2 regions of the Pseudoalteromonas sp. CnMc7-15 genome follow, and region 1 is predicted to be linked to the other one. Evidence: predicted binding sites of a transcription regulator. Region 1 holds the regulator's gene; the other holds the start of a gene.
The links. Region 1 encodes MetJ, which represses methionine synthesis genes. Its sites were predicted from a motif close to TAGACGTCTAGACGTCTA; they were not measured.

Region 1 (3,429 bases):
CGGCAATATGGCGCTCGCAGAGCTTTTCATTGTCCAAATGCAGTAGTTGCCCTTGGTGCACACACAGTAGCTGCCGCGCATCAAGATCTTGCGCAGCATAGCCTAATTGCTGCAAATAGGTCGCGAGCAAGCGGGCCGACCACAGTTCACCATGGGCTAATAAGGACGCCTCATCTAAGGTGTTTGTCTGCAATTGCTCAGCTATGCGCTGAAGCTCACTATTAAGCTGTGATTGCAGAGCGTGGGCTTGGTGCGCTGCTAATAGCTCATCAATAAGCTCATGCTGATGGGTGCGTAGCAACTGCAAGACATCATGATAGCCATGGCTATCGTGCTGTTGATAGGCCTGCCACAACTTCACTAGCGTATCCGTGGTTTTCCCCGCCGCAGAGACCACCACCACGTCACCGAGTTGGCTGTTGCCGATAACAATATTGGCGACCGCATGGTAACGCGCCGCGTTGCTGAGACTCGAACCACCAAACTTATGTACAACCTGAGTCATAGTATCCTCTTATTTGCTTGCTAACGCGTTAAAAGCGGCTTCTAAGTCATCGATAAGATCTTGCTTATCTTCAATACCTACAGAAATCCGGATAAGCGTGTCGCCGACCCCAGCCTCAAGTCGTGCGGCTTTATCCATGCCCGCGTGAGTCATGGTCGCCGGGTGACAAATAAGGCTTTCCACCCCGCCCAACGACTCCGCTAAGGTAAACTGCTGTACTGAGGTGAGGAATTTTGCACTGTCTTGCAGCTGACCTTTAATATCAAAGCTCACCATACCTCCAAAGCCCTGTTGCTGCGCCTTCGCCAAGTCGTGTTGTGGGTGCGAACTCAACCCTGGATAGTAAACAGACTGCACACTAGGATGCTGTTCAAGGTATTGAGCAATCGCCAAGGCATTTTCTTCATGCTGCTTAAGGCGCACTTTTAAGGTACGCAAACCACGCAGGGTGAGATAGCTATCGAAAGCGGCGCCGGTAATGCCAATATTATTAGCCCACCATGCCAGCTCTTCACCCAACTCTTTGGTTTTGGTGATCACCGCACCACCGACCACATCGGAGTGACCATTGATATATTTAGTGGTCGAGTGCACCACCACATCACAACCCAATAACAATGGGTTCTGTAAGGCGGGAGATAAAAACGTGTTGTCGGCTGCAACCAGCGCACCGATGCTCTGCGCGGCATCGCACACTGCGCGGATATCCGTGAGTCGCAAAATGGGATTACTGGGCGTTTCAATCCACACCAGTTTGGGTTTGGCGGCCACTAAGCGTTGGTAACAGTTTGATTGAGTGAAATCGATAACCTCAACCTTGAGCAACCCCCGTTTGGCTAAAGAGGTAAATAAGCGATAACTGCCGCCATAACAATCATGGGGGATCACTAGGGTGTCATTGGGTGTCAGTAGCTGCGTCACTAGATGCACTGCGGCCATACCTGTCGCGGTGATAATTCCGTGCTCTCCCCCTTCTAGTTGCGCTAAGGTCTGCGCCAAAATATCCCGATTGGGATTACCACTACGACCATAATCATATTCGCGTTTGCTATCAAAATCGGCAAAGGAATAGGTGGTCGATAAATGAATGGGTGGCACCACCGCACCATGGTGCTTATCAGCATCAATACCATGGCGCACGGCGATGGTGTCTTTTTTTAGTTGTGACATATTTGCCCCCAATCAAGAAAATGGATGTTTAGACGTCCAAAAGGTTAAATTAACACAATTTAGAAGTCAAAACATTTATACGTCTAAATAGCTAATTTATGAATATTTGACTATCCTTACCAACGCGATAAAATTTCGTCCTTATTGATGCCTAAGTGACCAAAAATAAGACGCAAATTATGGCCAAGTGGAATGGTGAATACATTCACCCTTATGCGGAGCATGGAAAAAAAGCCCAACAGGTAAAGAAAATTACCGTTTCCATCCCGCTCAATGTTTTAAAAGTATTAACCGATGAACGTACTCGCCGCCAGGTGAATAATCTTCGTCATGCCACCAACAGTGAGTTGCTGTGTGAAGCATTTCTACATGCCTTTACTGGCCAGCCGCTGCCAAATGACGAAGATCTCCGTAAAGACAACCCGGAGAAGGTACCTGAAGAGGTGAGAAAAATTATGGAAGAAATGGGTGTGGAAGTGCCTGTTATCGGAGAGGACTAACAAAGATAAGCAAGTTTAACTAACCCCTGAGCATTAGGCCCCTTTGCTGGAGTAAGCATAGTGTTATGCATACATGTCGCAAGTTGGCCTGTATGAAAAGTCGTTAGTGAAGCTATTACTCTTTGCAAGCCATAAAAAAACCCAAGCATTGAGCTTGGGTTTTCTTTTTTCTAGCGCTGAGTAGTAAAGTGATTACTCAGCCATATAATTCGCTGGCATATCAATTTGCGCAACACCTGAGTCCACAGCCGCCTGCGCCACGGCTTTCGCTACGCGTGGCAATAATCGTGGATCCATAGGCTTGGGAATAATGTATTGCGCGCCAAACTCTAACTCGCTCACTCCAGATGCCGTTAACACTGACTCAGGTACTGGCTCCTTGGCGATACTGCGAATAGCCTCTACAGCGGCAATTTTCATCTCATCATTGATAGCGGTGGCACGCACGTCCAGTGCACCACGGAAAATAAATGGGAAACACAGTACGTTATTCACTTGGTTCGGGTAGTCAGAGCGCCCAGTGGCCATAATTAAGTCTTTGCGCGCACTGTGTGCCACATCCGGCTTAATTTCTGGGTCTGGGTTAGAACAGGCAAAAATGACCGGCTTGTCGGCCATCAATTTAAGGTCTTCAGCTGCGAGCAAATCTGGGCCAGAAACACCAACGAACACATCGGCATCAGCAATAACGTCTTGCAAGGTACGCTTATCGGTGTTGTTAGCAAATAATTGCTTATATTCATTTAAGTCATCACGACGCGTGTGGATCACCCCTTTACGGTCAAGCATGTAAATATGCTCGCGCTGAGCGCCACACTTAATAAGCAACTCCATACATGCAACTGCCGCTGCGCCAGCCCCCAAACACACGATCAGAGCATCACGAATATCTTTACCTTGAATTTCTAAAGCGTTTAGCATGCCTGCGGCAGTGACGATAGCAGTGCCGTGTTGATCATCATGAAATACTGGCACATTACAGCGTTCAATGAGCGCTTGCTCGATTTCGAAGCACTCTGGAGCTTTAATATCTTCGAGGTTAATACCGCCAAAGGTATCGGCAATATTTTCTACAGTGTTAATAAAGTCTTCCGTGGTGCGATGCTTCACCTCGATATCGATGGAGTCAAGATTAGCAAAACGCTTAAACAGTAGTGCCTTGCCTTCCATGACCGGCTTAGACGCTAACGGCCCTAAGTTACCCAACCCTAAAATGGCACTGCCATTAGAGATCACAGCAACCATATTGCCTTT
Region 2 (3,429 bases), on a different contig from region 1:
ATATAACTGAAGGTGATCATGGTGGGTTCATTGCTGTCAGCGTCAAAGCCGACAGATTTTATAAAATCTACCGAGGTCTGAGCCGATTGCGCTTGAGCGCGTACCACAGCATCAAGGGGGCCGCCAATCATAGATTTAAAATCAATACTCGATAGTTCGTCGCCAATAGCCATACAAATTCTCCTTTTTTTACGGCGCGGTTGAGGCTCGAGTTACACTGCCTACTCGAGATAGGTGTGTATAAAAAACACACAAGATTTATAGTGTATAAAAGGCAAGAGTGATAGTTGGTTTGTTAACTTTATTTTTACCTTTGTCCCTGTTAATTTCTAAGTTGTTCTTTTTAAGGGACTAAAGTGAAGGAGCAGTTGAAATGGTCAGAGCAGTGCGTCTGTGTGCAATGGGGCCAATTGATCAATCAGCCCCAGCTTTTGCTATTTACGCGTGTTATTTTGTTTACAGGTATTCAAGAAGTGGCGATAGACAGGGTTATCTTTCATTTCTTTTTTCATGGCCAAGTACATGGGGCGATTAAGACCTAGTGCACCAAGGGGAATAGATTTTATTAACCCTTGCGCTTCATAGGGGGTAACAAGCCAATCAGGTAGCGCAGCAACACCCATGCCGGCGCTCACTAATTGGAAAATAAGCAAGCCCTGATCCACGCTTTTCAAGGTGCCATCAAAACGCGCATTTTGGATAAAGTGTTTGAAAATATCTTGGCGCTCGCGAGGAATAGGGTAGGAGATAATGGTTTCGTCTTTTAAATCCAGCGCCGTGACATAGGCTTTATTAGCCAGCTCATGGTCGGGGGCAACGATCAGCTTGAGCTTAAAATCGAATAAATGCACGTACTCTAGGCGCTCTGGGTCACGTATATCCGAGGTTAATACCAGATCTAAATCGCCCTCAAGCAGCTCAGGGATAGCGTCGTAACTAAAACCACGTTCGTAGTCCACATGAATGTCGGGCCAAAAGTTATTAAATTCTTTAATTGTCGGTAATAACCAGTGAAAACAGGCGTGGCACTCGACGCTCAAGCGTAATTGCGAGATTGGCTGATTTAAGCTCTCTTTCAAACGGCATTTCGCCGCTTCAACTTTTGGTAGTACATCATGCGCAAGCTCTAATAGCAGCATGCCTTGTGGAGTAAATCGCACCGGATGGGTTTTACGCTCAAACAATTGGCAATCGAGTTTGTTTTCTAAGTCTTTGATTTGATGAGAAAGTGCAGATTGAGTTAAAAACAGCTCACGTGCGGTATTCACTAAAGAGCCGGTCTCTTTCAAGGTGGAAATAGTCTTGAGGTGTTTTATATCTATCATCTTTAGTAAATCTCATAAAAATTGTGAGCGGTGCTCAACGTGAATACAGTTTACTGCATCATAATAGACATTTCAAAGTCTAGACGTCCATAAATAATGTATAAAATGTAAACGTAAAGCTAACCATAGATAAATTCCACTATAGCAATAAAAATGACAGCGGTGTCATCTAATTTGGCATTTCCTTATAATTTTTAGCTATGAATAAAATTCACATTAATGGTGAGAAAGCTGCGGTTGCACAGTGAGGGTGAGAAATCTAATGTTTAGCCATCTATATAGCTAAATGGAGTTTTGTTATGGCATTAATACATAATCTTGGTTTCCCTCGAATCGGCAAGCAGCGGGCGCTTAAATTTGCCCTTGAGGCATACTGGGCAGGCACCATCGATCAGTCCACATTGCGAGCAAAAGGGGCTGAGATACGTAAGCAAAATTGGGCTTTGCAAGCACAGGCCGGTGTTGAGTTGCTCCCCGTTGGTGATTTTGCATGGTATGACCATGTGCTCGCTACCACGGTGATGGTCGGAGCCGTGCCAGCGCGTCATCACAGCGCAGATAGCAACCCCCTCGATACCTTATTTCGTATTGCTCGTGGGCGAGCGCCCTCAGGGTGTGCCTGTGCCGCCAGTGAAATGACCAAATGGTTCGATACCAACTATCATTATATTGTGCCGGAGCTCAGCGCCGAGCAGCGCTTTTCGCTGACTGATTCAGAGTTATTTACCCATGTCAGTGAAGCACAGCAACTAGGCCATACACCAAAGCCCGTGCTTATCGGCCCGGTGACCTATTTATACTTAGCCAAATGCGCCGATGAACCTTTTGACAAACTTGCGCTATTACCTCAGTTACTTGAGGTGTATCAGCAGATATTGGACAAACTTGCAGCGCAACAGGTTCAGTGGGTGCAAATTGATGAGCCTATTCTCGCCCTGGAATTGGATGATGCTTATCGCCAAGCCTTGAAAGACAGTTTTACGAGTTTATCTGGCCACGGGGTGAAGCTGCTATTGGCCACTTACTTTGATGATGTCAGCCATCATCTTGATGATATTCAAGATTACGCCATCGACGGAGTACATTTTGATTGGCTGGCGAGCACGGTGGATATACAGGCTTTAGATAAGGCCGTAGGCAATGAGCGAGTGTTGTCCTTAGGGGTTGTTAATGGACGTAACGTTTGGCGTGCGGATTTATCCTCGTTGCATGCACAATTACATCCTATTGCTGAGCAGCGGGGCGAGATGTTGTGGATAGCCCCTTCATGTTCATTGCTTCACACTCCGGTAGATTTACAGCAGGAGCAGCAGCTCGACAGTGAACTAAAAAGCTGGTTGGCTTTTGCAACACAAAAGTGTCAAGAGCTGCAACTGTTACGTCATGCACTGCATAGCAGCGACACCACTGCTATTGATCGCTACAGTGCTGCGGTTAAGGCTCGGCAGAGCTCAACGCGAGTGAATAACAAGAGGGTGCAACAAAGCGTTGCGGCGCTCAGTGCGCAAGACGCACAGCGACAAAGTGCGTTTTCTAAGCGGGCTAAGACCCAGCGTCAAGCCTTGCAACTGCCACTATTACCGACCACCACTATCGGCTCTTTTCCGCAGACCCAAGCTATTCGCCAAGCGCGGCGGGATTTTAAAAATGGTACTTTAGACTCCCAGGCGTATCACACGCAAATGGAAGCTGAAATTCGCTACGTCATTGAAGAGCAACAAGCGCTTGGTTTGGACGTACTGGTGCATGGCGAAGCTGAGCGTAACGATATGGTCGAGTATTTTGGTGAACTGCTTGAGGGCGTATCCTTTACTCAGTTTGGCTGGGTGCAAAGCTACGGCTCCCGCTGTGTGAAGCCACCGATCATTTGGGGTGATGTGGCCCGTTCGCAACCAATGACTGTGCATTGGAGCCGCTATGCGCAGTCAATTACAAAAAAACCAGTGAAGGGCATGTTAACTGGGCCAGTGACGATTCTATCTTGGTCTTTTGTCCGTGATGACTTAGACAACCCCACTATCGCCAAGCAAATCGCGGTAGCGCTGCGTGACGAGGTTGTGGATTTGCAAAATGCGGGCATTGGCATTATTCAAATTGATGAGCC

Region 2: the regulator MetJ is predicted to act here: its motif matches at 1,398-1,415, upstream of metE (5-methyltetrahydropteroyltriglutamate--homocysteine S-methyltransferase).

What each region holds. Positions count from the first base shown of each region.
Region 1 covers NZ_JAKRFT010000003.1:597,139-600,567, forward strand. Annotated here, with positions in the region: gene metL (bifunctional aspartate kinase/homoserine dehydrogenase II) at 1-505, opposite strand, end outside; gene metB (cystathionine gamma-synthase) at 515-1,675, opposite strand; gene metJ (met regulon transcriptional regulator MetJ) at 1,855-2,175, shown strand; gene MHM95_RS10055 (malic enzyme-like NAD(P)-binding protein) at 2,368-3,429, opposite strand, start outside.
Region 2 covers NZ_JAKRFT010000004.1:31,072-34,500, reverse strand. Annotated here, with positions in the region: gene MHM95_RS10590 (DUF2589 domain-containing protein) at 1-173, opposite strand, end outside; gene MHM95_RS10585 (LysR family transcriptional regulator) at 435-1,325, opposite strand; gene metE (5-methyltetrahydropteroyltriglutamate--homocysteine S-methyltransferase) at 1,625-3,429, shown strand, end outside.